DNA from 4 places in the Lysinibacillus irui genome. Region 2 is predicted to be linked to each of the others. Evidence: riboswitches for the same ligand, from Rfam matches in the RefSeq annotation. Region 2 holds a riboswitch; each other region holds the start of a gene.

Region 1 (8,114 bases), 700 kb from region 2:
CAATTGACATCTTTGTTCAATTCATGTATGTTCTAAGAGAAAATGCAATTTTTTCACATTTTCTCAATGAGAGCACAACTTATTTAACTTTATTTTACATTCAAGCGCATTGGAGGCGAATGCTTATGCAACAGGGGATCGTAAAGTGGTTCAATAATGAAAAGGGTTATGGCTTTATTGAATGTGATGATGGAGAAGATGTATTTGTACATTTTACGGGCATCCAGGAGGAAGGCTTCCGTACACTTGAAGAAGGTCAAAAGGTATCATTTGATGTGGTAGAGGGTAATCGTGGACCTCAAGCATCAAATGTTGTGAAATTATAACGGTAATGGACTATTAGCTTAGTTCCAAATGGACAGCGGAGCAGGAATGAAATATTCCTTCATCCGCTTTTTTTATTACCAATGGTGGCCCTTTGCAAATTTGATACTAAGTATGTGAAGCATATAGCATGACAAAAGGGAATTACACTTGAAATAATTTCAAAAAAGCTCTAAGAAAACTGCGGAACGAAGGGCGGCACTCCTGCGGGAAAAGCGGAAAAGTCGAGATCCTGGACTGAGCGAAGCGAGGGAAGCAGCTCGACCTCACCCGCGGAAAGCGTCCGTCCATTGTGGAAATCAATAGCTTAGCTTTATTTCATTGTAAAAGAAAAAAGACTGTAGGCAAACTCAAAATTCATCGAGTTTGTCTACAGTCTGAATCCACTTCAGCATATGAAGTGGATCTTGTAATTATCGATTAATCCAATAAAAAGCGCCAGGACATACTAATGTTTCCTTTGTTCGATGAGGATCTTTTAATGTCACACCAAATGGCCCTTCTTTTATATGACCAAGTGTCATAGCTACTGCAACCTCTTCCTCATAAAAATCCAATCGCATATTCGGGAGCTGTAACGAGATGAACTGCTCATGTTGCACAGGCTCTGGTAGCTGCAATACCTCCTGCCATAAACGAACTGTTCTTCGTATATCCTTGACATACAATTGGATTGATTCCATTGTAATCGCTTGTTTTGTATCAATAGCACCGCTTGTCACTAATTGTGACAGACGTTCCTCATCTTCCTCTGCCCATTCAATTAAAAATGGAAAATCAATGAGAAGATCTGGTTTGCCAAAATGGAGAAGCTTCCACTTCACAACAGTGCCATCCGGTCTTGTTCGACTGCAAGCATCCGGCCCATATACATCATAACCTAATGCTCGTAAGCGTTGACCCTCTTCCTCAATTTTTTTGGTACGCAAGGCTATTCGTGAAAATCCTTGGCGCTCTTGATCACGTTTAAACGTATAATGTAAGGAATATGGGTATTGTGCCGCCTGCTCAAATAAATCACGATCATAGATAGCAATTTGTTCAATATAGCTTAAGCCAAAGTAGCTTAACGTATTATAAGTCCCCCACATCGTGTGCTGCCCACCATTCACTGTGTGGACATTTCGTTTATTGAAGAAAACCTTTATATTTTCTGGTGATTCCACTTGGTGAACCAGGTGATCAAAATATAAAGTCATGGCAATTCCCCTTTCTTTCCCCATTACCTTTACCTGTATGTTTAATTGGTTTAAAATTTACTCAAGAAAAGGAGTTACTAGTAGGATATGAAAAAAAAGTTCATTTTACCTACTTACTCCGTGAACTAATTTATATTAATAAAGAGGTGATATTTGAATGACAGATCAAGTAGCTGCTTTTAAATTGGCATTAGGTAATTACCCTACAGGCGTTACAGTTGTCACAACAAGTCATGAAACAAAACCTATAGGCTTAACCGTCAATTCCTTTGCATCTGTTTCAATCGACCCGCTCCTTATTTTGTGGTCACTCGATAAAAATTCTCAGCTTCATTCTTATTTTACGAATGCTTCTCATTTCGCGGTCAATATTTTAGCAAGCGACCAAGAACATTTATGTACACTATTTGCCAGTAAAATCCCTGATCGTTTTGCACAGGCACAGTGGTCCACTTCATCTTTAGGTCTACCGATTTTACATGATACAGCAGCTATTTTACAATGTAAAACGTTTCAGCAAATAGATGCTGGCGACCATACCATTTTTATTGGGCATGTGCAAGACATTACAAACGGGCAAAAAGAACCGTTACTATACCATCGCCGTCATATTGGGCAAATACCAAAAAGCTTTTATAGTTAATTTTTTAGACAAAAAAAAAGGGCCACTTGTAAGCAAAGGAAATCCTTCATGCTTATTGGTGGCCTTTTGACATCGTTCAACTGAAATCAATGTTATTTTTTCTGCGGAAATCTCTGTTTTTCAAGCCTATTAATTTGCACAATGACACCATCTTGGATCGTAATATGCACTTCACCAAATTCAAGATTTTGAATTGCCTTGGCAATTGCCTCTAATTTTTTATCATCTACCTTTACCGATTGAGCCATACGATACACCCCTTCTTTATCATTCTTGTTGTACAAAAGAGGCCAACGCATCAAACTGATTGATAGCCCCTCCTATCTCTCAGATACCACCTGTTGGATTTGGCACCTAACTTTTCGGTTGCCGAGGCTTCATTGGGCCAAGTCCCTCCACCTCTCTTGATAAGAGTACTGCGTTTCTTGACAATAATTCTATAATTCTACTATACGAATGTCAATATAAAATATTAGAAAACCTAGCTGAATACTTTGTAATATAAATCTTCTACATTTGAATGAGTCGATATGAATGTATTTTATGCCTAATCAGTAGTAAATAGATGGCTACTCTCTAACTTTTTAATTGGACCATTTTCTTATAAGCTTTTCAAGTGGACCTCGTTGATGGATAGTGCTCCACCATACCGAAAAAAACACACAGCCTAAAAAATAACAGCATGCATAGAGCATCGAAAAAGCGACTGTAGGATTGTTTGCTAAATCGAAAACTTCTAACACAGTGATGCCAATAAAGACATGGCCAACATAGTGTGTTAAGGACATTTGACCCGTTTTAATGATTGCTTCTATTACTTTATTTTTGAAAGTTTCTACAAAATACATACAACCTACTATTATCACAATAGCCGAAGCCGAATTTGATAGAACATACATTATATTTGGTGGAATCGGTCCTGTATCAAATAAATACAACGCACTATCATGATCTAAGAAATATTTTGTCGAGAAGTGAATAATCACCTTTGAAAAAATTTCTATAATCACTCCTAACAAGATACCTACCGTAACTAATTTCTTTCTTAATGCCCTATTGGTTAAATCTAAGGTACCTACAATCATCCCAATGAGAAAAAAAGATATCCATGGAAAAACGGGATGGTAGCCATTAAACAGTAAATTTCTCATAAAACCTTCTACCGTCCAAAAATCTATATACTCTAATAAAATATATTTTGGATGCCACCCAACTAGATAATTGAATTGGATTTGTAGCCATTGGGAAACGATTATCACCGCACTAATTGTAAAAAGCATGGTTTTCTTTGAAGTTGCTATCAACAAAGCTGCAAGAAACATATAAACACCGTAATAATGTAAAATATCTCCCGTCCATCCGACCACATATAAAACCATCCCAACAACAAACAAAAAAAGAGCACGCTTCCATAAAGTTAACTTACTTTGGCGAATAAGAATTGGGTCCTTTGCTTCCCTTGCTTTCCGCGTCATCAGCGCAGTCCCTATTCCTGCTAGAATGACAAATAGTGCAGAGGCGCGCCCCTCAAAAAGACTTTGCAATTGAATGAGCCATTGTGAACCATTGGCAGTTGAACCTGAAATAACGCCAAAGTTTACAATAAACATACCTAACATTGCTAATGCTCTTGCAAAATCTAAGCCCTCAATACGACGATGACCAAGTTGCTTATTCATCTTTTCCCCCTTGAATGACGCTATGTACTGCCTCCCTCCAAATAGCCTTATAGTTCAATTGACTACCAGTTAACATAAAATTGCCAATATTATCATAGAGCATGGCTAACATGTGGGCTTTCGCTTCTATGTTGGCATTTTCATCTAGCACCTCTAGTTGCACTGCGTATTGAAAAATATCATAAAATCTTGCTAAATAATCTGATTGAAGCTCTAATAACTGTTGCATGTAGTGGTCGTCGCGAGCGGCTAATAACAAATACTGACTAAATATTTTATTAAAATAAGGATCTTTGTCCTGTTCATCAATTGACTTATAGCCAATCTTCAGTAATTTCTCAATGAAATTGCTTGGAGATAGCTCCTTGTAATCAACAACGATATCATATTGAATTTCTTTATAAAGTTCCTCAAACAAAAAAGAAATTAATTGATCCTTTGATTGAAAATAGTAATAAATAGCTGGTTTTGATATGCCGACCTCTGCTGCAATCATAGCTAAGCTCGTTTTCTCAAATCCTTTTTCTGCAAACATCACATAGGCAACTTCTAAAATTTTTTGAAAGGTTTGTTCTCTATTTCCCATAAGGGCCTCCTTTTTTACCGACCGTTAAGTAAATAATATACGAAGATCCAATTTTTCACAACAAAAAAACTGTGCAGAAGTAAACCCTCTCCACAGTTCTCCTTTTAATCCCCCTGTAAACAGTCCATTAGAGCTTGAGCTGTCTGTTGCTTACCCATCACCTTGATTGGCTGCCCTTCAGCAGGGACAATCCAATGAGGCTCGTCCCCACCATATAAAGATTGTGAGCTGTTAGCTACCATAAATTGTGCATTGGCTGTTTCCATGCGTAGTTTTGCACGAGCAAGCAAAAATTCCTCATCATTCGTCGCTTCCAGCTTAAAGCCTACTAACGTTACATTTGGTTGCCAGCCTTTGATTTGACCTAAAACTTTTGGTGCCTTTTTAAAATGAATAATCGGTGGTTCGTCAGAAGGCATTTTGCCCGCTTCCTCCATTAAATTCCCTGATTGATCATACACTTTGTCTATGACCCAATCGGAGCCAGCAGCAGCCATAATGACGATATCGACTTGTTGTTGTTGGACAGCATGACGAACTTTTTCTCCTAAATCCTCAATGCCTTCAAATTTAACCAATGTCATTTTATCTTCGTTTTCTGGGAGCTGGGCAAAGTAACCATGCATGTATATGACAGTCGCACCAGCAGCCAGTGCTGCCTCTGCTAAATAACAGCCCATTGTCCCCTTCGATAAATTCGTGTGCCCTCGTACACGATCCCATTTTTCAAGTGTTCCCCCACTTGTAATGAGTACGGTTTTGCCTAGTAATGTCCCCATACACTCACCTAGTTTCTAAAATATATACAAATACTATTTTAACGTAATGGTACGATTTGCTTCAATAGCTACGATGGAAGGGAGCTGTTTTGCTCTTTTAACCATGCACTTAATATTTCAGCAAATTTCTTTGTCACGGGTGAAGCATGGTGTTTCATGGCAATACCAATCGTTCGGTAGCCACCTTGCTTTAATGGAATCGCTTTCAATGTTGGCGGTAAATTTTGAATGACCAATTGGGGTAAAATACTAATCCCTAAATGGTGTGAAATCATAGATAGAATTCCTACTTCCTCAGAAAGTTCAAAGCGTATATTGGGCTTTACATGATATTGTTCTAACAGCACTTTTACATCATTTGTCCCTTTGTAAGAAGTCATGATAAAAGGCATATCCTCTAGGTCCACAATATCAATTTCTGTCTTATGAAATAATGGACTTTTATGAGAAACAATACATAATAAAGGGTCTTGCTGTAATTCCATAAATTGATACTGTTCTGACTTTTGCCCATTCAGGAATCCTGCCTCGACTTCACCACTTAGAAGCCATTGTTCAATTTCGTAATAATCCCCTTCACGTAACTCCACTTGTATCCCAGGAAATTGATGATCCATAATCTGAATAATTTCAGGCATCCAATTCGAAGAAATACTTGAAATAACACCAATACGTACCTTACCTCGTGTAACGCCGAGAATATGCGCTGCTTCCTGCTGCAATAACTCCTGTGCGTCCAAGACCTGTCGCATCGCCCTAAGCATTGTCTGTCCTTCACTTGTTAGTGTGACACCTACACGACTACGGTGAATAAGGGCAAAGCCAAATTCTTTTTCTAAACTCGATACGGCATGACTCACTGCAGACTGTGTTAACCCTAGCGCATCCGCTGCTTTTGTAAAACTTGCTACTTCTGCTACCTTTGTTAAAATCTCATATTTTACTAAGCTCATTCGCCATCCCTCTATGTACATGAAATTTTTTAATCCTATTCATTATAAACATTCGTTTTACTAATCACAATACAAGATATATAGTAATTTTTAGTATAAAAACTGTTTTAGTACACAGATGGTAGGTGAACATAATGAGTATCCAAGGAAAAGCAAATGTATTGATGGTTATTGTCACAATGTTTTGGGGACTATCTTATACCTTTATGGTCATGGGGCTTGAAACATTGGCAGTTTATAATGTGGTGGCATTACGTTGTATCATCGCATTCTTCGTAGCAGGACTTATTTTTTATAAACGGATGATCAAAGTAAATGGTAAAACATTAAAATATGCGGCTATTCAAGGATTTTTATTATTCATTGTGTTCGCGTTAAGTTTATTTGGTCTACAGTCTACCTCCGCTTCAAATGCTGGCTTTATTTTAAGCCTAACTGTTGTATTAGTGCCGATTTTCAGTAGTTTCATTGAAAAAAAATTACCATCGAGAGCGGTTAGCTTTGCCGTTATTTGCACGATGATTGGTATTACAGTATTAACAGCACATGGCTCGTTCACCTTTCAAAAGGGTGACCTATTAGTAGCAATTGCAGCATTATGTTATTCAATTTATTTACTTTTAAATAGCTCCTTTACACGAAATGTCGAATCGATTTCATATGGTATTTATCAACTAGGTTTCGCTGGACTTTATGCACTAATTTTAACATTCATATTAGAAACACCAACGTTGCCAGATTCAACGACATCTTGGATTGCGATTTTAGGTCTTGGAATCATTTGTAGTGCGTTCTGTTTTGTCGGCCAAACTGTTGCACAACAGTACACATCTGCTACACATACAGGTCTCATTTTTTCTTTAGAGCCTATTTTTGCAGCCATGTTCGCCATGATGTTTATTGGTGAGGGCCTAACGATGAAATTAGTCATTGGTGGTAGCTTTATTCTAATCGGTAATTTAGTTGCCCAATTAGAGCATTTTCACGTATTGCGTTATATCAAAAAGGATGCACAAGAAAAAGTTATACAATAGAAAGAGTGGTCCCCGTGATTACTCTTTTTTCTTTGGAGAACATTCAGCTATTTTTGCTCACAACCGCTAGTATGTAAGGAAAGTGGATAGTAGCTCATCAGCTCCCTTGAAAGAAAGCAGGCGAATGGAAATCAACGCCTCTTTTCGTTCTTTTTTCTACAACAAAAAAACAGAGTGATCAATTGAAATCACTCTGTTTTTCACTTTATAAAAATCTTCTATATTGCTCGGCCTCGATCATACGCTCTTGATTTCTTAAGCGCTCCTCTTGTTCAGCAGCTGTCTCTGGATGTGTTTGTAGTGTATCCAGATCATCATCATGTTCCGCATACAAGACAATACTCCCTTGCTCAACAAGATGCGAATAATAAGCGATTTGTCCCTCGGATAGATTAAATCGTTTTAAGCCCTCTGTAACAGCTGAGTCACCTGTAAACCAAGATTTGAATTGGTCTACCCAATTACCCGCTTCATGCGTTTGGACATCAGCGTCCCATTTTACGTCCTCAAACTGTTGCGGATCTTTCGCAATAATATGGATATCCTCTTGTTGGTAACCTTCTAACCGCATACTTTCTAAAATGTGAAGCATTTCATTTCTCGTATGGGCCACCTCAATTTTTGGGTTTTGTTCATTCATCATGTTCAATTCCTCCTAATTTATATGGCTTACTAGGTAAATACCCGTACAGAACACAAACAAACACGTTTTACCAAACTGTAATAATTGTTATGATGCTTTAAACCCTGTTATTTATTTGTCATGTGGTGGCTCAAAACAAAAAAAGCATGCTGGAGAGTAATTCTCCAACATGCTCTTTCTTACTACGTTATTTATTTGTCTAGGAAGGCTTTTAACATCCAAGTATGCTTTTCAAGGGATTGATACATCGCATTAAGTAAATCCTCTGTACGAT
Region 2 (8,114 bases):
GGGTTTTTATTTTTTAGAGCGGTTGAATTTCGTTATTGACGATTGGGTGTTTGCTGGAACCCTATTGAAAAATCCAAAAGTATTGATAGCTTCGAGACTACATAGGATAAAAAACGTTTCTTACACTTCCCATCAGACCAACATATCAGTAAAATAGAGTAGGTTAGGGGGATTGTCATGTGAAAGATCAACGCTTTAAAATAGCGCATCGAGAGGCGCTTATTGGGATTGGACTAGTCATTGTCAACTTTGCGATTTGGTTTGGCTTTGCCTATGGATTAGGCGGAGGAGATCCAGCTAATTATTCGTATGTATTCGGTTTTCCTGCCTGGTTTTTCTATAGCTGTATCGCAGGGACAGGCTTTATGATCCTGCTCATCTGGATTGTCATGAAACTCTTTTTCAAAGAGGTACCATTTGATGATGAGGAGGGGGATCATTAATGCATTGGCAAGTTGTATTTCCTTTGCTATTATTTCTAATTATTATTTTTGGGATTGGTATTTGGGCTAATAAGCATATCCGTTCCTCTAATTCGTTCCTTCAGGAGTATTTCCTTGGTGGTCGTGAAATGGGTGGCTTCATTCTAGCGATGACGATGATTGCTACATATGGTAGTGCAAGTAGTTTTATCGGTGGGCCAGGTGTAGCCTATACAAAAGGCCTTGGCTGGGTATTACTCGCGATGGCACAGCTTCCGGCGGGTTATTTTGTCCTCATGATTTTAGGTAAAAAATTCGCTATCATAGCTCGTCGTTACCAGGCCATCACATTAATTGACTTTTTACGAGAGCGCTACAAAAGCCATGTCATAGTGATTTTATCCGCCATCAGTATTATTGTCTTTTTATTTTCTGCGATGATGGCACAATGGGTCGGGGGCGCACGTTTAATTGAATCTTTGACAGGCTTAAGCTACACAACGGCACTGTTTATTTTTGCTATTTCGGTGTTAGTGTATGTTATTATTGGAGGTTTCCGAGCAGTAGCTTTAACGGATACAGTCCAGGGCACGATTATGGTTATTGGTACAGTTATTTTATTAATTGGCACAATTATTGCAGGTGGTGGTATCGATAATATTATGACCTCACTAGTCGCTGAAAATCCGGATTTTGTATCACCCTTTGGCGCACAGGGAGATTTAACACCACTTTATGTCTCGACATTTTGGATTTTAATCGGTGTGGGTGTCGTAGGACTCCCACAAATAGCAGTTCGTGCGATGAGCTATAAAGATTCAAAAAGTATGCATTTAGCCATCATTATAGGTACGATTGCGATTGGGACAATCATGTTTGGTATGCATTTAATTGGTGTATTAGCTCGACCTGTCCTACCTGGTATTGATATTGGGGATAAAGTGATGCCACTTCTAACGTTGAAGGTATTACCGCCATTTTTAGCAGGGATTGTATTAGCTGCACCGATGGCCGCTACGATGTCTACTGTTAATGCACTGCTCATGCTTGTTAGCTCCACAGTTGTGAAAGACATCTATTTAAATTACATGAAGCCAAAAGCAAGTGATGCAGAAATTAAGCGTGCAAGCTTTATTGTCACAACGGTCATTGGATTAGCGGTCATTATCTTTGCCCTAAATCCACCAGACTTATTAGTATGGTTGAATTTATTTGCCTTTGGTGGGCTGGAGGCAGTCTTTATTTGGACCGTGGTCCTAGGATTGTATTGGAAGAAGGCGAACAAATATGGTGCAATTGCTTCGATGATTACAGGCATGTCCCTGTACATTGTCATTGATCGCTTCTATCCTTCCATCTTTGGTATGCATACAGTCACGCTGCCAATTGTGGCATCCTTCATTATTTTTGTTATGGTGAGTCTTGCCACTAGTCATAAATTTAAAAATGAACAATTAATGATTTAAAGTAAACACGCCACAGATTACAATTCTGTGGCGTGTTTTAATTTAATGCATCATAAAATCATAGGCGTTTTTCGCTAATAATGTCATCGTCACCACGATAAAAAGCGTACGAACAAAGCCGCTTCCTTTTTGAATCGCCATTTTTGAGCCGAGCATTGCTCCACCAATTTGAGCGATCCCCATGACTAAACCATATACATAATGAATTTGCCCTAAGTAAGCAAACATACACACACCAGCTACATTACTCGCTAAATTTAAAAATTTCGCATTGCCTGCTGCCTTTAAAAAATCAAAGCCTATCAGCAGGAAGCTAAAGATTAAAAAGGAGCCTGTTCCAGGACCAAGAAAGCCATCATAAAAACCAATAGCAAATAACAGCAGCATAAATAAAAATAAATGAGTTTTAGATAAATTTTTTACAGTAGAGACAGCACCCCAATCCTTTTTAAAGATTGTATAAATTCCCACTGCTGCCAGCATGACTAACATTAGTGGCTTTAGTAATGCTGGGTTGATGAGATGGACAGTCCATGCACCACATAATGATCCGATAAATGCTAGAGGAAAATATTTAAGGACAGAGCGAATTTCCAGCTGACCAGAACGGTAGAAGGAAATAGAGGATGTTAGTGAGCCCATTGCCCCTGCTAGTTTATTAGTGGCAACAGCAGCCGCTGGGTTAAGACCAACAAACAGTAGAGCCGGCAATGAAATTAATCCGCCTCCTCCAACTACCGAGTCGACAAAAGCTGCCAGAAATCCAAATGATATTAATAGAATGATAATATGTACATCGACATCAAAAACCATGATTACACCTCTTCTAAATTAGTTACTACTGAAATAGTAACTAATTTATTTACTGCTGTAAACCCTAACTTTTTTATTGGCAAATCTTCACAACAGTAGCCTATAATAAAGATAATGGAGGGATTACATGGAGGAATTAATCACCCAGTTGAAAGATATGGGTTTTACAGAATATGAAGCAAAAGCCTATACGGCACTCGTTCAACAAAGTCATGTTAGTGCCTATCAGGTCAGCAAAAATTCTGGCATACCGCGTGCAAGAGTGTATGATATTTTAAATATCCTTGTAGAAAAAGGGATCGTGTTGAAAGAAGAGACCGCAGAACAAACGACCTATTCAGCCATGCCCGTGTCCGTATTTTTACAGCAAATGGAGCAGCGCTGGCAATCAAATTTTTCGTCGATAAGTATGAAATTAGAAAAGCTAGAGGAAAATGTTCAGGAAGTGGAGCATAAAGTCGTGATGCTAAAGGGCAAGGAGTCCATCCTCAATTACTGTCAGTCACTTTTAAGAAAAGCAAAGAAAAAAGTGATTCTGTCGATGTGGGAAGATATGTACGATGCGCTACGACAAGACCTTCAAGAAGTGTCACAGCGTATTCCTGTGCATGGCATTACACTGTATGTAGAGGAACATTTAGCGACTATTGACCGCCATAGGGCCACACACTATACGAAAAAAACGTCTACTCCACATTGGTTTATTTTATCGGTAGATGGTCAGGAAATGATTTATGGTCACTCGCCTTCCGCGCAAGAAACGGCCTTCATCACTAATGACCCTGTCCATATCTATTTGTTAGAGGATTATATTTGGCATGATGTCCTTATCAATAGACTAGTAAAACGCGATGATCAGGAGCTTGAGGATTGGATTGCGAAAGAGCGAAAAGGTTTTTTCTTAGAATAAAGATGAGAAAAGGGGAGCATTCTGAATAAATTAGTGTTGCTAGGTTTAGGGTGTCTACTAATGTTAGCAGCGTGTAATGCTACGCCACCTACCACTACACTCAGCATTCGTGAACTACCTATCGTACCAGAACATATTCAGAAAAACATCGTTTCTCAGGACAATATTCAATTATTGTATGAAATGACGCGACGTATTATCTCGTCTATTATTCAAAGGGGAATGTACTAGCAAGTATGGAAGTAGAGGAAAATAGACTTATCATTCATCTTAATGAAGGCAGCGAGCAACGAAAAGAGGCCCAACCATATGTTTTTAAAATATCGAAAAGCCCTGAACAGAACCTTATTGAGGTCTTCATCAACAAGCAAAACACACCCATCGATCGTATGACCATCCTGTGAAAAAAGAAACCGAAATCTCACTTTGATGAGATTTCGGCTTTTTGTAATTTGTCTTAATAAAAGACTTTATCAACATTGTATTTGGAGCGGAACGTATTAATGGCATATGTTTCGTAAATTTCACGTTCCATTGGATCTTCTACTTCATAGACTTCAATTTTGAACACTTCATCACGGTGGTTTTTCATCGGTGATACATTATCCTCAAAGTGCTTTTTAATACGTTGACGGATTTTACGAGCTTTCCCAACGAATAATAGCTCATTCTTGTCATTATAGAATAAGAAAATGCCGCCTTTATCACGTGTGATTTTATGGAAATCAATAAAGCCAAAATAAGGTGTGATTGGCACATCACCTGGTTTTACTTCTTGTTCACGTTGACGGATAACTACATCTGGTTTTGGAAATTCAATTTTAATCAAACTATTCACGTTCCTCTCTCTTACTAAAGCTATATGGTAACATAAATACGGCATGTTTACCATAAATTTTAAATATCGAAAAGCCACTAACAGCAAGCTTAGTGTACTTCAAATGGACAAAGAACATGCATAGCGAATCACAAAATATTCTATGAATTATTGATATTCTAACTAGTTCATGTTACAATTCAAGGTAATTAAATAATCTTATCAAGAGAAGCTGAGGGATATGGCCCTATGACGCTTCAGCAACCTCTAACATGTGTTAGAAAGGTGCTAATTCCAACAAAGGATATTCCTTTGAGAGATAAGAGTGGACGTGAAAAAAATCCTTCTCATTCTATCTCGTATGGAATGAGGGGGATTTTTTAATTTTTAGAAAAAGAGAGCGAAAACAGAGAGGGGAACGCAAGATGCCAATTAATATTCCGAAAAATTTACCAGCTGGAGAACATTTACGTGAGGAAAAAATCTTCGTGATGGAAGAGGATCGTGCGAAAACACAGCAAATTCGTCCGTTAAATATATTAATTTTAAATTTAATGCCGGAAAAAGAAAAAACAGAACTCCAATTATTACGGTTATTAGGGAATACACCGTTACAGGTCAATATTACGTTTTTAAACACTGCCACACATGAATCAAAAAATGTTAGTAAATCTCATTTACAGCTATTTTATACGACATTCAACCAAATTCGTCATCGACGCTATGATGGCATGATTATTACAGGGGCGCCAGTAGAAAAATTGGCTTTTGAAGAGGTCAACTATTGGCAAGAAATTTCAGAAATTATGGATTGGTCCAAAGAGAATGTGACATCCGTATTACATATTTGTTGGGGAGCACAGGCTGCTTTGTATCACCACTATGGAATTGGAAAGGTAGAGCTTTCAGCTAAATGTTCTGGTGTCTATTCCCATGTCATTACCGATTTAACGGTAGATTTAGTGCGGGGCTTTAGTGATTTATTTACCGCTCCTCATTCTCGCCATACGTCTGTGTCAATTGACGATGTACGCAATCATCCAGATTTACGCTTATTATCTTATTCGGAGGATGCAGGGGTATTTATCGTACAATCAAAAGATAATAAAAACATTATGATTACAGGTCACCTGGAATATGATGCCACAACACTAGCCGATGAATACAGTCGTGATGTGGCTAAGGGCCTTGATATCGCCGTTCCCGTAAACTACTTTCCAAACGATGATCCAACTAAAGAGCCTATTAATACATGGCGTGCCCACACCCATTTATTATTCTCGAACTGGTTGAACTATTATGTATACCAAGAAACACCATATGAATGGGATTTTGTTGACGAAATTGAGTATCATATTTGATTCAAATAAAAAGTCTAATTTCTTGCTAATTTAAAAGAAATTAGACTTTTTGATTGTCATTGCTTGTTTCTGCTTTGGGCATTTCGCTCGTTTCAGCTTTCGCTTTGCGATTGCGAATAATCGCCACAATTAGTAAAAGGATCGGTAATAGAATGGTGATGAAAAAAGAAAAGATTGGCCAAATTTCATTATTATATTTGTTCGAATGGACAATGTTTGGGTGAACTATTTGAGAAAGCCCAATAACAATTAGCCCCATCGGTATAATGAGAGGCCGATGATCCTTGATTTTTAAAATCTGGGCAAGGCCGACAACGGTCGTATAGAAATACATAAAAGTTCGAATATAAATGGATGAGATCCACATAAAGGCCATTATAATCTCAATCCGCTGCAAAAAATTCCCTATCGATATTCTTTGTGCTAAGGCATAGCTTGGAAAGGTTCTAGAAGCCGTATTTTCAGGACCTAGTACAAGAATTGATAGCACAATCAATGTCACTAAAACAAATCCACCTAAGATGGTCCCAATATAAAACCCTTTCTGCGCGGATTGCTGTACATTAACCGCAGCAGGGTAAAGCATTAATAACACAATTAATGGAAAGGAAAAAATACTCATAAAACGAATAATACTATAAAACATTGATGATTTTGTTGCCTCGAGTACAGGTTGAATATTTTCAAACGTAATCTGAGGGGTAATACAGACAACAAAAAAAATAAAAATAAAGACAAATAACGGAAAGAGGATTTCTGCAGACCGCGCAAAAGTTTCAATGCCTAAATAGGCAGCATACATAATGATAATAATAAACAGCAAGGCAATCGCCATGGTCGGTGTTTCCGGCATCACTTCTGTTTTCATGAATATCCCGATAAAATAGAGTAATTCTCCAGCGGAAAGAAAGGTTAGAATCAGGAAACAAATGGCTGTGAATTTCCCCAAAAAGGGTCCGAGTATTTTTTCGTTTGCCTCAATAAAATTAAGAGAAGGTGTTTGGTTGGCTAGCGTCATAAATAATTTAATAACCAGTAAACTGAGGATGACCCCAATGCTGGCAGCAATCCACGAATCTTGCTTAGCGGCACTTGTGATGCTAGCGGGAATAATTAAAATAGCTGTACCGATTGAATAAAGGAGGGTAATAATTGTAAACTGTCTTGAGCTAATGATTTCCTTTTCCATCGAATCCCTTCCTTTTTTAGTCATTCTCTCTATTTGCTTAATGACAAAATATAATCTCTAATCGGTGTAAATATAAATGTTATTAAATCTAATGGGCTCGGAATATGGATTTTAAGGGCAATTGCCATATTTAAAGCCGTACCAATAAGTAACAAAATGGAGAACACAACAATGCCCTTTGTATCCTGTTGTTTTTTTAGTTTTGGAATAAAAATAATGCCTACGATGACCGAGATGATCAAGATCGCAACGGCTAGAACCACTTCGTTACTCCTCCTTTGGTTTGTTTAGTAATGAGTTTTGCATTGTACCTAAGCCTTGCGTTTTCACCTTCACATGAACATGAATCGGCAATTCTGGAAAGATAGTTGGCCAATCATTTTTGATTTGTTTCCACTGTTTTGCATCTGCCCGATGGAGTGTATCACCAAATCCTAGAACATCAACTTCATATTGTTGTTGTATTTTCTCTAATGCTTCTTCGATTCGCCCTTTGATACCTTGAGCTGTTTTTTGATTCACATAATCAATAGATTTAGGTTTTGAAAGGTCGATATCACATTCTACTTCTCCCACGTTCTGCTCCACTTCAATTTGAACATCGATTGCTGGCTCTCCATGTTGAAAGGAGCCTTTTACTTTTGTTTTGGAATGTGTGATTTCTGTAGATAAAGTACCTTTCTTCGGACAAGCGATGATTTCAATGGTACTTTTAATTTTGTCACTGAGAAAACTAACACTTTTACTTTCTTCCTCTGTCAGTAATCCGATGAATTTATCCTTTTTAAAGACAGCTAGACCTGCGTATTGTAATAAAACGGGTGTTTTGACGCGCTGAACATTGGCTTGATCGACGCCTAATTTTTTATCGCCGTGAATTTCAATCGCAGAAATTAATGCTCCTTTATCCTTACTACTTAATGTGTTAACTAATTCATCTATATTAATAGCGATTGTGGAGCCCCAAGCCTTTTCAGAAACCTCAAGTGAATTTAACATTTTATTAGCAGGCACCTTTTCGATGGGTGTTAGTACATTTAACACATCCTTTGCTGCAGCCTCATAAGACATAATGACATCGAAATCTTTTCGAAATTCATGATCCCTCGAAATTAAATCAAGTGATTCACTGATTC
Region 3 (8,114 bases), 1.6 Mb from region 2:
TTACAGGACGAGCAGCTCGTTTTTCATCTGCCTCTAAACGTTTTTGGCGAGATTCTGCGATTTCAGCTAAGAAATTGGCACGTGTCCCCTCTCCCATTAAAAGATTGGCCTGCTCTAGGCCTTGCATTGCATCTTTTGAATAAATTACAGGACCATCATATTCATCTGCTATTTTTGTTTCAGTAAAGCGTCGAGAAAGTGCCGCTCCACCCACTAAAATAGGTACATCAATACCTGCCTCTTTGAAATCTTGAGCAGTAATGACCATCTGTTGCGCTGATTTTACTAGCAAACCCGATAATCCGATAAAGTCTGGTTTCTCCTTGCGAATGGCTTCAATTAATTGGGCAGGGGTTACTTTAATGCCTAGATCTACAACCTTATAGCCATTATTACTTAATATAATATCCACAAGGTTCTTCCCAATATCGTGCACATCTCCTTTGACGGTAGCAAGTACCATTTTCCCTTTCCCAGCACTCTCTTCATTCTTCTCCATGAATTGCTCTAAATGGGCAACGGCAGCCTTCATCACACCCGCTGATTGTAAAACCTCTGCTACAATGAGTTGATTATCATTAAATAATCGACCTACCTCAGCCATTCCTTCCATTAAAGGACCATTAATGATATCAAGAGGTGTCTCAAAGATTTCACGGGCTGCATCTAAATCCTCTATTAGTCCTTCCTTCGTACCCTCTAGAATATAGTAAGCTAAACGACCCTCAACCGTTTTTGGTATATCGGCTTCCGTTTTTTCCTTCTTTTTGTCACGATAGAAGTCTGTGAATACGGCTAAGGTTTCATCATTTGTATTAAACAGCAAGTCATTAGCTAGCTTTATTTCCTCTTCAGGAATGGAAGCATATCGCTCTAGCTTCTCTGTATTAACAATAGCGTAATCCAAACCAGCAATTGTACAATGATAGAGATACACAGCATTCAGTACTTCTCGGCCCACTGGCGGTAAGCCAAACGAGATATTACTTACACCTAGAACTGTTAATGTTTGCGGCATTTTTTCTTTGATTAGTCGAATCCCTTCAATGGTTTCGAGAGCAGATCCAATATACTGCTCATCTCCAGTTCCTACTGGGAACATCAATGGGTCAAAAATAATATCTTCTGGTGCAATACCCCATTTTTCAGTTAAAAGTTGATAGGAACGTTCAGCAATTTCAAGCTTACGATGACGATCAACCGCCATACCTTTTTCATCAATTGTACCAACAACTAATGACGCACCGTATTTTTTCACAAGTGGTAATACGGCATCAAATCGCTCCTCGCCATCTTCCAGATTAATAGAGTTAATGATGGCTTTCCCTTGCGAAAATTTTAGCGCCTCCTCGATGACTTTTTCATCTGTTGAGTCAATCACAAGAGGAACCTTCACTTTTTTCACCACCTCCTGCATAAAGCCACGCATATCTTCTAATTCATCACGATCTGGGTTTGCTAAACAAATATCAATAACATGGGCACCATTTTTAACTTGCGCACGTGCAATCTCTGCTGCTTCCTCAAACTTTCCATCAATGATTAAATTTTTAAATTTTCGGGAGCCGATAACATTCGTTCTTTCTCCAATAAATAATGGACGCATGGAATCGTCATACAATAATGGTTCGATACCAGATACCGCATGACCATGCGTTTTTTCTGGTAATTGTCGTGGTTTTTCACCTTTTAAAACTTCACGAATAGCTGCAATATGTGCTGGAGTTGTTCCACAGCAACCACCTACAATATTAAGCCAACCCTTTTCTGCAAAGCCTTTTAATTTTTGCGATAAAGATTCTGGCGATTCATGGTAACAGCCTTCTTCATCAGGTAAGCCAGCATTTGGATAACAACTTATATAGCCTGTTGAAAGCTCTGCTAATGAACGAATATGATCCGTCATAAACTCTGGTCCTGTCGCACAGTTTAAGCCAACTGATAATGGTTTAATATGCTCAATAGATATATAAAAGGCATCAATCGTTTGTCCTGCGAGTGTCGTACCCATCGGTTCAATTGTTCCTGAAATCATAACGGGAAGTTCCTTGCCAGTTGCCGCGAAAGCACGTGTTACCCCTAATGTGCCGGCTTTAACATTCAGCATATCCTGACTTGTTTCCAATAACAGCACATCTGCTCCTGCCTCAATTAAGGCCTTCGCTTGGATAAAGAAATTTTCCTCGAGCTCATCAAATGTAATACCGCCAGTTACGGATAATGTTTTTGTTGTTGGTCCCATAGCTCCAGCTACAAATCGCGGCCAATCCGATGTTGTAAATTTATCCACCGCTTGGCGAGCAATTTCAACTGCACGTTTATTAATCTCTTCCGCTTTTGCACCCAGATCGTATTCATTTAACACAAGAGGAGTTCCACCAAATGTATTCGTACAAATGATATCTGCGCCAGCCTCTAAATATTTAAGATGAATTTTCTCTATAACATCAGGTCTAGTAAGCACAAGATTTTCATTACACCCATCGAGCTCCTCTCCACCAAAATCATCTGCCGATAAGTTTTCATTTTGTAGCATTGTTCCCATTGCGCCATCAAGAATTAAAATACGTTTCTCTAATTGCTCTTCAATCAAGTGCTTAGCCATGTATACTTACTCCTTTTTTTTGTTCATCCAATTGCTCAATATATTTCATCAACTCTAGTGTCACATCATAGCGTAAAAAAGGTGTAATAAGGTAAATACCATTAAAATATTGCGCAGCCACCTCTACTAATTCCCTTGCAATGGCAATACCCTCAGCTGTTGCACGTTCTTTATCTTCACCACAAGCCTTCATTCTTGCTAAGGCATCTTCTGATAATTTGATGCCAGGCACCTCGTGGTGTAAAAACTCTGCACTTTTATAACTCGTAACGGGCATAATCCCAATATATATCGGTGCTTGTAGATGCTTTGTTGCCTCGTAAATTTCCACAATTTTTTCCTTCGTATACACTGGCTGTGAAATAAAATAATCTGCACCATGTTCGATTTTCTTTTCTAAACGTGCCACAGCACGGTCTAACACACGAACGTTTGGATTAAATGCAGCAGCCACTGAAAAATTTGCTTTTTTTCGAAGGGGTTTACCAGAGAAAGAGACCCCTTCATTTAACTGCTTAATTAATTGGATTAGCTCCATCGAGGAGACATCATAAACGCTTGTCGCACCTGGGAAGTCCCCAACTTTTGTTGGATCACCCGTAACAGCTAAGACATCATGAATTCCTAAAGCATTTAATCCCATTAAATGTGATTGCAGACCGATTAAATTACGATCTCGACATGTAATATGTGTTAGAGGACGTACGCCATGTGTATTCTTCAACAATGCTCCCATTGCAATATTGCTAATACGAGGAGAGGCTAGAGAATTGTCTGCCATCATGACTACATCTGCGCCAGCATCATACAATTGTTTTGCTCCTTCAAGGAATCCATCAATTTCTAAATGTCTAGGTGTATCCAGTTCTACAATGACAGATCGTTCACGTTTTACTTTTTCATGAAGAGGCTCATACTTAGGAGGCTCTGCTTCTCGAACGACCTCAATCTTTTCAGGTTTCGCATGCTTTTCATGAACGGGTGATAACTCCTCTAAATATTTTTTTGCTGCCGCTATATGCTTTGGTGTCGTACCACAGCAGCCCCCAATCAAGCGTACCCCTTGATCACGTAGTTCTACTGCTGCTCGACCAAAATAATCAGCCTCCGATTCATAAACGACACGCCCATCTTCTAAGTCAAGAAGTGAAGCGTTCGGATAAGCTGACATAAATGCCTTTTCAGGAAGTTCTACGCCTTCAAATGCTTGTATTGTATGATGTGGGCCAAGCCGGCAATTGACACCAACGATATCTGCACCAAGTGTTTCTAGCTCATGCAAAGCATTATTTAAAGACATTCCATTTTGTAAAACACCAGGCTCATGCATAGATACTTGTGCAATAATTGGTAACATTGTTTTTGCACGTAACATTTTTAATGTTGCAGTTAATTCTTCAAAATCATAATAGGTTTCAAGTAAGAGGCCATCTGGATTTCCTGCAAGTAAAACACTTGCTTGTTCCTCTACAGTCGCTAATATTTCCTCTAGTGTTGCATCACTTTTTCGGATACCACGAATACCTCCTATTGTCCCTAAAACAAATTGACCTCCATCTGCAGCTGCTCGCTTAGCAATTGTAATAGCTGCTTCATTAAATTGTTGAACGCGTGATTCTAATCCATAGCGAGCTAATTTGATGGCATTTGCACCGTACGTATTCGTTTGAATGATGTCAGCACCAGCCGCAATATATTCTCTATGAATCTTTTCAATTAACTCTGGTCTCTGCACATTCATTTCCTCATGGCAATATTCCAATCCATAGCCATAAAGAACTGTGCCTATTGCACCATCCGCCGTCAATACATGCGTGTTTAACTTCTCAAGCAATCCCATAAAACTAGCCTCTCTTCCTATGTCTCTGTATAATAAAAAGCCTTCTTTCATAAAAAAGAAGGCTTTAACGATTCAGCATTGTTGTTCCTTCTCATCTTCGACTCAACGGTCTTCTGGATTTAGCACCTGACAATAAGTTGGTTGCTGAAGCTTCAATGGGCCAGTCCCTCTGCTTCTCTTGATAAGAATTAAGTATGAATTTTTTAAATAATTAAAAGAATCATATCGTTTACTGACGAATGAGTCAAGAGTATTTCACGTAACAAAGTAATTTTTAACTTAAAATCTTAGAAACTGGATAGTTCCTCTGCAAGCTCCTCACCAATTTTTTTCCCATTTTGAATGCAAGCTCCGATACCTACACCAAAATATGAACAGCCTGCTATAGCTAAATTTGGATAGTTTTTGTTCAGTTCCTGAAGCAACCCTTGTAACGCTTCTCTGTGAGCTAAGTCGTATTTAGGCATTTGATCAATCCATTTTGTTACATTTACTACGGTTGGATCCTCTTCTATTCCCAAGCTCTTTCGAACATCCTCTAAAGCAACGGTTGCCAATTCTTCATCAGTCATGGTACGTAGTTGTTCATACGCTGGGTTAATACTCTTATAGAAGAGTCGTACAAGTAATTTATTGTCTCTCGATGTATGCTTCCATTTACGACTTGTCCAAGTTGCTGCATTACAAGTAACGTTAGAATTATGAGAGACAATATAGCCCGTTCCATCTGCTGGCAATTTCGCGTCTGGTACATCGAAGCCTAAGTATATGGTAATGGCTGACGCAGTAGTAAATTGATTAAAATAACGGTTTAATGATTCGTCCTTCATGAGGCTTTGAACAGCTTCATTCGGTAGTGCAAGCACAACATAATCTGCTCCGATATTTTCACCATTTGCTAATGAAATTGTATAGCGGTCTTCCTGTTTTTGAACATGTAAAGTAGCGACACCCTTGATAATTTCAACATTGGTTAATGTTTGCTCAAGTCGATCGATTAAAGAAGTTAAACCATTTTTAAATGATATAAATTTTTTATTGGCAGCTTTAACAAATTGCTCACGGTTCGCATCAAAACCTTTAATGATACTTCCATAATCATTCTTATAATCAATTAAATACGGTAAAGTAGAAGCAATTGAAAGCTGATGTAAATCACCTGAATACACACCTGCTAGAACTGGTGCAATTTGGTTTTTTACTAGTTCCTCTCCTAAATAGTAGGTTAAGAACTCGCCAATTGAACTTTCCTTTGTAAAGCCTTTGTTTGGTAATGTCAAATCCTTTAATGCTTCCTGCTTTCCTTGCTCTGATATTAATGTGCTTTCCTCTAAGGATGCCAAGCTCATTGGAATACCAAATGTAGAATCAGCTGGAATAGCATGTAGTTCATTATTTGTGTAAATATAAGAAATGCCGGTTTCGTTATAAACTAGATTATCTTCAAAATCAAGCTCCTGCACTAGCTCCATAACACCTTTATGGCGAGCGACAATAGAATCAGCACCTGTTTCCATAATAAATCCTTCTTCATATGCCGAATGTAACTTACCACCTAGATATGTATTTTTCTCTACAAGTACTAGACGAACATCTAGATTATTCTCCTTCACTTGACGTTGTAAGTAATGCATTGTGCATAATCCTGTAATTCCGCCACCTAATACAACAACTGTTTTCATATAAACCGCCCCTATTATTAGTTCTTTCTACAGTATAAACCTATTTTCATTGAAAATTGCATTCAACCCTTTACAAATTTAGCAAAAATAGAGCTATCCCTTTAGGAGATAGCTCTAGCCAACATATATATTAATAGGTACTATAGTGTTAATTACGCCTAATACATTGTAGTAAATACTAACCGTCTATACTTTTAAATTTTGCGCAAAGGTCGCTAATTTTTCTGCCGAATTCGTTACTTCTGTAAATGATGTCCCTAACTCACCTAATATACCTACGATTGCTTGTATTTTTGTTGCCATGCAATCATTTTGTTCTTTTGCTTCAGTCATGGCATCTAGTATACTCGTAAACTGGCCTTCTGTTTGCAACATATTTTCCTCACCAGACGCTACTTCTCCTTGAATATTCGTCAAAGAATACTCTAATTTCTCAGTCCGTTCGCTTGTTTTTTTCAATAACAAAGCAACCGCTGTTACCGAATCTTTTGTTTGAATAGATAACTTTCGAACTTCGTCTGCTACTACACTAAATCCTTTTCCCGCCTCTCCAGCTCGAGCCGCTTCAATAGCTGCATTCAAAGCTAACAGATTAGTTTGATTCGCAATAGTAGTAACAACACTCATGATTGTCTCCATTTCTCTAGACATACCTGATAATTGTTCTATATTTTCTTCAATATCATAAAGTGAATGAATAATATTATGCATATTTTGTGATTGATTTTTTAAACGTTCCCGTCCTGCAAGTGCTTCATTTTCAGCTAAAGTCGATACATCAAGCGATTTTTTGGCCAATTTTTTAATCTCATCAGACTGCTTGCTGAGACAGCAAAAAGAATGATTGGTTTCCTGAGAGATTGTGGCAAGCTCTTCAGAAGAACGTACAATTTGTTGTTCAATTGCGACTCTCTCATGCTCCATGCTTTCTTTCATTTCTTCAACAGTATTTTCAAAAGCTTCTAAGACGAGCTGTTGCTCAAAGTTACAAATTTTCGATATAGCTCTTATTGTATTGAACTGATCATAAGGATACTCTATATTTTTTTCAACTAAATCAATAAATGAAATAGATAAATCTTGGAATGCGCAAATATACCATTGTGTTCTTAGTCCAATGTGGACATGTACCTTCGCAATTTTTACACGCCTTAGATAGAACTCCTCATCAATTATTCCATTAAACATTTCGATAATATGCTTCCGTAACGTTACTTTAAGCTTTTCTACAGAACTATGTTGACTAATAATATCTACCAAATGATGCTCTGTTCCTATCATGTTATAAAAGCGGTTTACGATGTGATCTACATTGTCCATAACATATGGCTGGAAAGCCTTTAAATATTGTAAGTCTTGCTCCGTTAAGTTCAGCATTTCAATTTGCTTCGCCATTGATTGGCGATTAGACAAATCCATTTTCACTGTGTATTGCTGTAGATCCAATACCTTCGTCTTTCTCTGTTTTTGAAAAATCACACATCTTCCCTCTTTCATTCTGTTTACTTTCAGCAGGCCGAGAAACATCAAATACCTTTTAACATATTGATAGATTAATGAAAAAATACCTATCCATAACGTCTTGGCATAACCATATACATTTTTCCAAGTTTATTGAAAAAAACTTCCCTTTCAAACACTATGAATGACAAACAGTAGATTTTTGCATATGTACCTTTTCAAAATCACTCATATACCTTAATCATTTTATAATTTGCTGTCAATTTTTAACCACCCAATATTTTACATAAAATGTATAAAAAGTCCCTACAGTAAATTCACTTTAAAAAACAATTAAAAAGCTACCACACTATTAATTGGTAGCTTTTTTTACCCGATTTCTTGATTATTATGCTTATTTTTTTAAAATTTCTTCTGGCACCCTATAAATTTCACTATATTAATAATTTTTACCCTTAAAACAACTAAAACTATATACTTACTAAAAGGTTTATTCATATACCAAAAGTTTCATGTTAATCAGATG
Region 4 (8,114 bases), 130 kb from region 2:
ATATCCAGTTGAATCGTAATCGAGGGAATGTCATGCTGAATACGTCCTGTCACTTTTGTTGAAGATTGAATAATTTCTGTCGATATTTTCCCTTGCTCAGGGCAGGCAAGCGTTTCAAAGGTACTCTTAATATTATTGTGTAAAAAGTTATAATTTCTGCTTTCTTCTTCTGTCAAAAAACCAATAAGCTTATAATTTTTAAAAACAGCCAGTCCACCATATTGTAATTGTGCGGGGCTCTTAATTTTTTCAACATTGCTGCTAGATTTTCCAGCATCCGCATCACCATGAATTTGAATGTTAGGTAATACGGCGCTATTATCTATATGACCCAAAGATTGAACTAAATCGTCGAGAATAACAGATTCAGTCGTTCCCCAGGTTGCTTCAGTATCCTTTAAGGATTTAAACAATTTACTAGCTGGAATATCCTCTAATGGTGTTAAAATACTCAAAATTTCTTGGGCAGTCGATTCATGGGCAATAATAATGTTAAATTCGCTTCTACCCTCTGGATCCCTTTGTAGTAAATCTAAAATGCTATTCATTCCTTCTTTAGCCATCTCTTCACCGATGATTATAATTTGCGCATGGGAATAATAGGGTTTCCTTGGCGTCAAAGTGGTTAATTTTCGCATGGCGTCAAATAAGGATTTTCCCTTAGCATGGTAGGTAAAAACAGGGACTTGGAAACTAGAGGCTTTGTTTGAGGCTACCTGACTAGGGTTAACAATTTGCACGGAAATTTCAACAAGCTCCTCCGATTTATCGACCCCAAAGGCCGTAACGATAGCCAATTCGTTTAACTCTCGTTTACTCCAACATCCACCTAACAAAAGAATAATGAAAAGCAATAGTATGAATGACAGTGTGTGCTTGATGATCGGCACCTCCTCAAGGAAAAGGGCAAAGATAGTCCAACATTATTAAGGATAAGCAAATAACAGCCAAAATAATCAAAAAGTGATATTGAGGTAACTCTTTTTGTAAACTGTTATTAGGATAAGCAGAGCATGTCCGCTTGTCTGGCTAGTAAACGTGCATACACTTGGGATGAGGCTTATTTTTTAGTAAAAAACTTTAAGTTGGCCCTTTTAAGGGTTGTTGTTAATAATAGATGGGCCACTGCATTCACAGTGACCCTAGTAACGAATCTAGGAGGTGTAAGGCTAATTAGCTTTACACTACTATAGTATACTAAATTTATATATTGAAATAGTTAATTGCCTGGGAAATAGAAAGAAAATTAAGAATAATATAAAAATAAATTAACTATACTTATTTTTTAACAATATGCATGTAATGGATGGTTTCAAAAGCTGATAAGTAATCCGTCCGATTCTGGAAATAAAGCTGTTGAATAGCAGGAGGGGTAAGATGTTCGTATATGAGTAAACCCAATGGATCTAACATCTTCTCCATGTCCTTATAAGTAAAACACGATTTCATCGGCTCGCCACCTGCAGCAGCCATCTTCACCATGTTGTCCACTCTATTAAAAAGGCCATTTTCCTGAAAGAGAGTTTCATCGGCATAATCCAACACAATGGAACTGCCTGATGGAACAAGAGCAAATAAGTGAGTGAGTAAACTTGCTAATTCTTCTTTCGTTAAATAATAGGAGACACCTAACAGACTAAAAAACGTCTTTTTATACTGAAACCCTTGCTCAAAGAGGGGTTGAGATTGGAATTGTTTAGTAAAATCCATTGAAACAAAATGAAGATGCTTCATTGGTGGAAGTGATCTTGTAATCGTTTCTTCTTAAAAGCCTGGGTTGTAGGATGATCAACCTCAAAAATTTCTACAACTGTTTCTAACTGAGGATGACGATAAGGAAAAGTATCCAAGCCAGCGCCTAAAATGACATATTGCTCGATACCAAGCCGGATTTCATGATGCAAGACATTTTCGTTGTATGCTGCACGTGCCAAGGGAGTAGGAGCGAGTTGAATTTGCGTTATCCATTTTACTAAATTTTTTACATTGTCTTTAGTTGGTATAGCCATGTCCTTGTTAAAGAAGTCGATGCCTTGTATCAGGTAATCTTGAATACTTTGAAACTCTTCAGGTGAGATTAACTCTTTTGCTACATAATCATCAAAAATTTTCGGTGTATCCATTTGACTATGATAAGCTCTACTAAAGGCAGCTATTAATGAAGTGATACTAGATTGCTGTTTATTCATATTAACACTCCTCAAAAAAATAGGATTCCCCTGGCCAGGAGAATCCTATTATACAAAACAATATTTTAAATGTAAATTTTAGCATAAAATAATTTTTTTGTCAAGTTTTCAGTACTTTGATTATACGAGAGGGGAAGATAGATCATACTATAAAATTAAATAAAAAATTTTAAAAATAAATGTAACTTTTTTAACTAACAGCCGTCTAACTTATTAGTAGAATACAAAAAAACTAAAGTAAACGAGTAATATTCACTTTTCACAAAAGGGCCAGGATCACATTTTCGTGATTTCCTGGTCTTTTTGTGTAGGGAGACCCATTTTATTAAAAAAATATGAAACCTTTAGGCTGTTCATTCGTATTATAATGTGAATCAAAAGCTAAGCAAAAATTTAGTTAGATTCACTTTCACTTAAAAGGCTAGGACTTACAGCATGTTGTAGGGTCTAGTCTTTTTTGTATCATTGTTCAGATTTTGTTCAGAACAATATGTTAGTCTATTCAAGAAGATTTTCATAGTCTTTACCTAAACGCAAAATGACCAGCACTCTGTGAAGAGTGACTGGTCATTTTGTTTAATGATGATTAACTAGTTCAGCAAAGAATGGCATGTTTGTTTCAAAATTAGTAACGCTCTGTAAATCTTCTGCCTGTTTTACTAATTGAACGACAAGGTTATTAAAAGGTGTGGCAACACCCAGCTTTTCGCCCAGCTCCGATACTACTCCATTAATATAATTTATTTCCGTTTTACGTTTTTTCTCTAAATCCTGTAGCATACTTGCTTTAAGTAGTTTAGAGGATGCCATCAATTGTTGGAAGGCTTTGACACGTTCAGGGATATCATGAGCCTTTTTCACTTCTAATGAAGCTATATCGAAGCCATTCATTTTGGCAAATTGTACTCCAGCAGCATGCCCCACTTTTATCGTTTCATCCGCAATATGCACGGCGCTAATACTACTCGTCTCATGATCAAGAACGCCACCAAAATTCGTATTGAGCGCGGCAGAAAGACCACTAAAAGCATTGTTAATTAATAGTTTAGACCACTTTGTGCCAACTAAATTGTCTGAGATGTGTGTGCCACCTACAAGATTTAAAATTGTTTGTATTTGTCTAATTCTTTCTGTTGTTTCTCCATTTAATTCACCAATTTGAAATGCATATTGTTTGAAGTGGTTATATTCTGTTGTCAAACTAGATATGCCCGGTTGAATGAATGTAGCACCAAACTCAACTGATCCAGCAATCACACGATTTCGCCCTACAATTGCAGCGACTTTTTTTTCTGGAATCCCATTTTGTAAAGAAAGAACGACACTTGTTTCATTTAAAAATGGTAGTAAGCCTTGTAAAACCGAGTCATTATACAATTGTTTTGTTAACAGTAAAACTAAATCATAAGTTCCTGACATATTTTTAGGCGTAATGGCTTTTACTTTCACTTGAAAGTCAGTAGTTCCTGTTATTTTTGCCCCTGATTGATTCAATTCGTCTACATGTTCTTGATAAACATCAATTAATTCGACATCTTGTCCACCGGCAGCAATATATGCACCAGCGATTGTTCCTAAAGATCCTGCTCCTAAAACGGCGATTCTCATCTAAATGCCTCCTTGGTTTATTTAATTATTCAATTAAGCTTAGCTATTTGTATTTTGTCACGTTGTTTCTCTAATAGCTTCATCTGCATAGTTCCATACGGCGTCATTGCTTGATTAGATAATGTATGGATTAGTGTTCTTTCTATTTTTCAGTTAAATAATCGTAGACAACAGTAGGTGATGCCAACGATAGTTCTGTAACAATATGGGAAGCTGATACAACTTCTAACACTGGTAGATCAGCCATTGGGGCAAGTGCATGGGCAAAAAGTTCAAGTCTCGCTGGACCTGACCATGCTCCCAGTATTTTAATATCCGTAATTTCACTTCTCACTAGCTCACAAATTCTTGGTCGTCCATCATAACCAGGCATCTTTTTCAACATATAATTGGGTTTGATAATTTCTTTCAGTGCCTCTTGATGATCCAGTGGGAAATGTTTATATCCCATTGTTGCATTAGCCACTCTTAATGAACCATAATCTAAGAGACCAACTAATGTATCAGAATCTACAAATAAACTAGGCTTACCTAATTTTTTAGGATACGCAGCAATTTCTCTACCAGAGGCAATGGCGGGGAGACTATCAACATACATTGCATGTAAATAATCACCTTCTTCACCATCCATGCTAACAGGGATGACCTGACCACACTCTGTATAAGAACCTAGCCCTGTAACATCTGGCATTTTCATGATTTCAAATTTGACAAAGGGCTCCTTCACTTCCAATGGTTCTGGAACAATTTTCTTAAGTTTTTCCATATCTGTTTTATAGACGATATTTAAATATTCACGGTTATAAAAGCGATAAGGTCCAATGGGATAAGCACCTGCATCCAACGGTGTTGTGAATTGTCTCATTACTTCATCTTTTCTCATGAAAAACCACCATTCTTTCAACTTTGTCTTCTTACAATAACTACTTTAATGCGGATTTTACATTGCGTCTAATACATAATAAGATATAAATATATTTATTTAGATAAATGAATTAGGGGGCTTAAGCGAAATGGAACTTTTACAATTGAAGTATTTTCAAACAGTAGCAAATACAGAGCATATTTCGAAGGCGGCTCAACAGTTAAATATTGCACAGCCATCCTTAAGTTTGACTATAAAACGTCTGGAGGATGAACTAGGCACAAAATTATTTCATAGAAAAGGAAGAAATATTGAATTAAGTGCTGCAGGACAGATTATGCTCAAGCATGTTAATAAGGTATTTATCGAACTAGAAAATGCAAAAATGGATATTCAATCACTTGATGAAATCAATGCTCGTACAGTTAAAATAGCCATATCAAATACCCGATTTCTCGTTGGACTAATTAGTCAATATATTAATGATTTTCCTCATGCCAAAATTCAACAGGGAATTGAGACAAGGGATGATATACGTATAAATTTAAAGAAAGGGGATATTGATCTGGGCATAGCTGGCCCTCCAATCATTGATGAAGAAATTGAAACCTGTGTGCTTGTGGCAGAGGATGTAGTACTTGTGTTGCCTTCTAATCACCCATTGGCTGGTCAATCAGAGGTTTCTCTAGCTAAGTTTGCAAATGAATCCTTTATTTCCTTAGCCAACAATGCAGAATATAGCCGTTTTACAACGTCACTTTGTGAAAGAGCGGGATTTATGCCTATCAAAAACTATGAAGTAGATTCAACCCTCCTGGCAGAAATTATCCAGCTGGAACAGGGTGTAGCCTTGTTGCCCATATCGGTTTGTAGAAAGTTCAATTTACATTATGTAAAAATAGCTAATATGCATCCAACGTATACAGTAGGTCTGTCCTGGGTAAAAAATTCCATCTCGTCAGCTGCCGTTCAACAGTTACGGGACTTTATTATTACTTACTTTAAAGAAAATAATGAGCACTACAAAATTTAATACCTTTGAAACGGGTTCCTGAAATGCTCGAAAAAACATAAAAATTCCCTAAAATTTTGTTGGAAAATATTTTAACTTGTTCATTGCCTCAACTTAGCGTAGTATTATAACGAATCAAAACTAAGTAAGTTAGTAAGATTCACTTTCACAATAAAACCAGGCGTTCTTCTTAGAAGAGCACCTGGTTTTTTGTTAGTTGCACAATAAGCGACCTGGGATTATATTCTATTATTTAGCAGGCAAATACCCGCGGAGCAAGGCTGAATACCCGCGGAGCAAGGCTGAATACCCGCGGAGCAAGGTGAAATACCCGCGGAGCAAGGCTGAATACCCGCGAAGCAAGGTTGAATACCCGCGAAGCAAGGCGAAATACCCGCGGAGCAAGGCTGAATACCCGCGGAGTAAGGTGAAATACCCGCGAAGCAGGATGAATACCCGAGGAGCAAGATGGAATATCCGCTATCGGCGTTATTCAGTAATACACAAAATCAGCTACAATAAGCAGATTTCTTCTAAGATTAATCGGAAAATCTATGTACGTATAGAAGTTAAAGAAAAAACTTGTTGCAAATATTAATTTTTTATTTTAATCTTTTAATATTGTGTCAAAAAAATAATATTTTTTCTTCTTATCAAGAGAGATGGAGGGACTGGCCCGATGAAATCTCGGCAGCGGAACTTAGTCATTAAGTTACTGTGCCAAATCCAGCAAGAAATGACTTGATAGATAAGAGGTGTATTTTCAATATAAGGCCTCTTCTTGTTCATTCAAGATGAGGCCTTTTTTTATGGAAAAAGGCTGATTTTAATTTTTTTGGAGGTAAAACAGTGAAGAAAGAGAATCCATGGGCGCTGATCCCATTTGTTGTTTTTATGATATTATTTATTGGTTCTGGGGTTATTACAGGTGATTTTTATGCCTTTCCTGTCATTGTTGCTATCACCATTGCAGGTGCTGTGGCTCTAGCCATGAATCGAAAAGAATCGTTTACGAAAAAAGTTGATATTTTTTGTCAAGGTGCAGGGAATTTAAATGTCATGATGATGGTTATTATTTTTCTCTTGGCTGGGGCCTTTTCAGAGGTTGCAAAAGGTATGGGGGCAGTAGATTCCACTGTTAACTTTGCTTTATCGGTCGTTCCGCAAAACTTACTGGTTGTGGGCTTGTTCATCATTGCCTGTTTTATTTCCCTCTCAATGGGTACATCCGTGGGAACGATTGTTGCATTAGCTCCAATAGGCGTTGGAATAAGTGATCTTACAGACCTTTCTATTGCTTTAGTGATGGCGGCTGTTGTTGGTGGCTCAATGTTTGGTGATAATTTATCCTTTATTTCAGATACAACCATTACTGCCGTACGTTCACAAGGCGCACAAATGAAGGATAAGTTTAAGGTTAATTTTTGGATTGTATTGCCAGCAGCGATTGTAACGAGCATTATTTTAGCAATCATTTCAATGGGTGAAACAGCACAAGTGGCGCATGTAAGCTATAATTGGGTTAAAATTGTACCATATGTTTTAGTGATCATTTTAGCGTTATCTGGGATGAATGTTTTCCTTGTGCTGGCACTAGGGATTGTCCTTTCAGGTGCTGTTGGCTTAGTAGATGGTAGCTATCACTTGATGAGCCTTCTGCAAACGATTGGAGAAGGCATGTCCGGTATGTATGAAATCGCCTTTCTTGCCATATTAATAGCTGGAATGGTAGAGGTTATTAAGTTTAACGGAGGCATTGACTTTTTGCTGCACCTTGCGACAAGTAGAATTAAATCGAAAAAGGGTGCTGAATTCGGCATTGCTAGCCTTGTGGGTTTAACGAATTTATCTACTGCTAATAATACAATTGCGATATTAATTGCTGGGCCACTTGCTAAAAATATTGCTGAACAATATGACATTGAGCCAAGAAAATCCGCAAGTATATTAGATATTTTCTCCTGTACAGTCCAAGGGCTTCTGCCGTATGGGGCTCAATTCCTTGCTGCCGCAAGCGTGGCCAAAATATCACCAGTAAGTATGCTGCAATACTCGATCTATCCCATTCTTATTGGTATTTGCGGAATGATAGCTATTTCTATCGGATACCCTTCAAAAAAGAAAGCCTAAAGCTCAAATAAGACCAGCAAAGCAAAATTTTAGCTTAGCTGGTCTTTTTCATCTCTTAAAGTAATGGTTTAGATTTAGAAGGATTACTTTCTTGCCTGTATTAGTGTAAACCAGTTGTTTCCGTTTAATGTTCCAGAAACGTTGTATACTGGCTGATAGAAACCTTTTGTGTCATACATATACGTTAGCTCGATTAATTCAATTTCAAGCTGATCGTCTTTTTTTAGAACCAGCTCTTCTTCTGTAACGAGTGCATTATACTTTATTTGAGGAAATTCTCCATTCTTTATTTGCTCATATACTTCAGCAG

Evidence for each region. Region 2 has a riboswitch for S-adenosylmethionine ahead of metA (homoserine O-acetyltransferase MetA). Riboswitches for the same ligand answer to the same signal wherever they lie in the genome.
Region 1: it holds a riboswitch for S-adenosylmethionine, as region 2 does, so the genes downstream of both, OU989_RS07795 (YezD family protein) here and metA (homoserine O-acetyltransferase MetA) in region 2, are expected to answer to the same signal.
Region 3: it holds a riboswitch for S-adenosylmethionine, as region 2 does, so the genes downstream of both, OU989_RS19665 (bifunctional homocysteine S-methyltransferase/methylenetetrahydrofolate reductase) here and metA (homoserine O-acetyltransferase MetA) in region 2, are expected to answer to the same signal.
Region 4: it holds a riboswitch for S-adenosylmethionine, as region 2 does, so the genes downstream of both, OU989_RS12355 (Na+/H+ antiporter NhaC family protein) here and metA (homoserine O-acetyltransferase MetA) in region 2, are expected to answer to the same signal.

The regions. Positions count from the first base shown of each region.
Region 1 is NZ_CP113527.1:1,603,672-1,611,785, reverse strand. It holds gene OU989_RS07810 (cold-shock protein) at 126-326, shown strand; gene OU989_RS07805 (VOC family protein) at 738-1,523, opposite strand; gene OU989_RS07800 (flavin reductase family protein) at 1,681-2,166, shown strand; gene OU989_RS07795 (YezD family protein) at 2,259-2,414, opposite strand; SAM riboswitch class I at 2,484-2,580, opposite strand; gene OU989_RS07790 (DUF418 domain-containing protein) at 2,751-3,845, opposite strand; gene OU989_RS07785 (TetR/AcrR family transcriptional regulator) at 3,838-4,431, opposite strand; gene OU989_RS07780 (phosphopantothenoylcysteine decarboxylase domain-containing protein) at 4,536-5,210, opposite strand; gene OU989_RS07775 (LysR family transcriptional regulator) at 5,279-6,163, opposite strand; gene OU989_RS07770 (DMT family transporter) at 6,298-7,197, shown strand; gene OU989_RS07765 (general stress protein) at 7,403-7,840, opposite strand; gene OU989_RS07760 (Dps family protein) at 8,032-8,114, opposite strand, start outside.
Region 2 is NZ_CP113527.1:2,302,627-2,310,740, reverse strand. It holds gene OU989_RS11630 (YhdT family protein) at 180-443, shown strand; gene panF (sodium/pantothenate symporter) at 443-1,888, shown strand; gene OU989_RS11620 (TSUP family transporter) at 1,931-2,701, opposite strand; gene OU989_RS11615 (TrmB family transcriptional regulator) at 2,829-3,611, shown strand; gene OU989_RS11610 (hypothetical protein) at 3,672-3,842, shown strand; gene OU989_RS11605 (nucleotide excision repair endonuclease) at 4,069-4,440, opposite strand; SAM riboswitch class I at 4,645-4,754, shown strand; gene metA (homoserine O-acetyltransferase MetA) at 4,854-5,789, shown strand; gene OU989_RS11595 (GerAB/ArcD/ProY family transporter) at 5,830-6,978, opposite strand; gene OU989_RS11590 (hypothetical protein) at 7,008-7,241, opposite strand; gene OU989_RS11585 (Ger(x)C family spore germination protein) at 7,246-8,114, opposite strand, start outside.
Region 3 is NZ_CP113527.1:3,904,081-3,912,194, forward strand. It holds gene metH (methionine synthase) at 1-2,605, opposite strand, end outside; gene OU989_RS19665 (bifunctional homocysteine S-methyltransferase/methylenetetrahydrofolate reductase) at 2,598-4,445, opposite strand; SAM riboswitch class I at 4,534-4,633, opposite strand; gene OU989_RS19670 (protoporphyrinogen oxidase) at 4,733-6,127, opposite strand; gene OU989_RS19675 (globin-coupled sensor protein) at 6,314-7,606, opposite strand.
Region 4 is NZ_CP113527.1:2,437,547-2,445,660, reverse strand. It holds gene OU989_RS12380 (Ger(x)C family spore germination protein) at 1-890, opposite strand, end outside; partial or broken gene OU989_RS12375 (class I SAM-dependent methyltransferase) at 1,279-2,189, opposite strand; gene OU989_RS12370 (ketopantoate reductase family protein) at 2,766-3,797, opposite strand; gene OU989_RS12365 (acetoacetate decarboxylase) at 3,940-4,680, opposite strand; gene OU989_RS12360 (LysR family transcriptional regulator) at 4,811-5,695, shown strand; SAM riboswitch class I at 6,322-6,429, shown strand; gene OU989_RS12355 (Na+/H+ antiporter NhaC family protein) at 6,569-7,804, shown strand; gene OU989_RS12350 (VanZ family protein) at 7,888-8,114, opposite strand, start outside.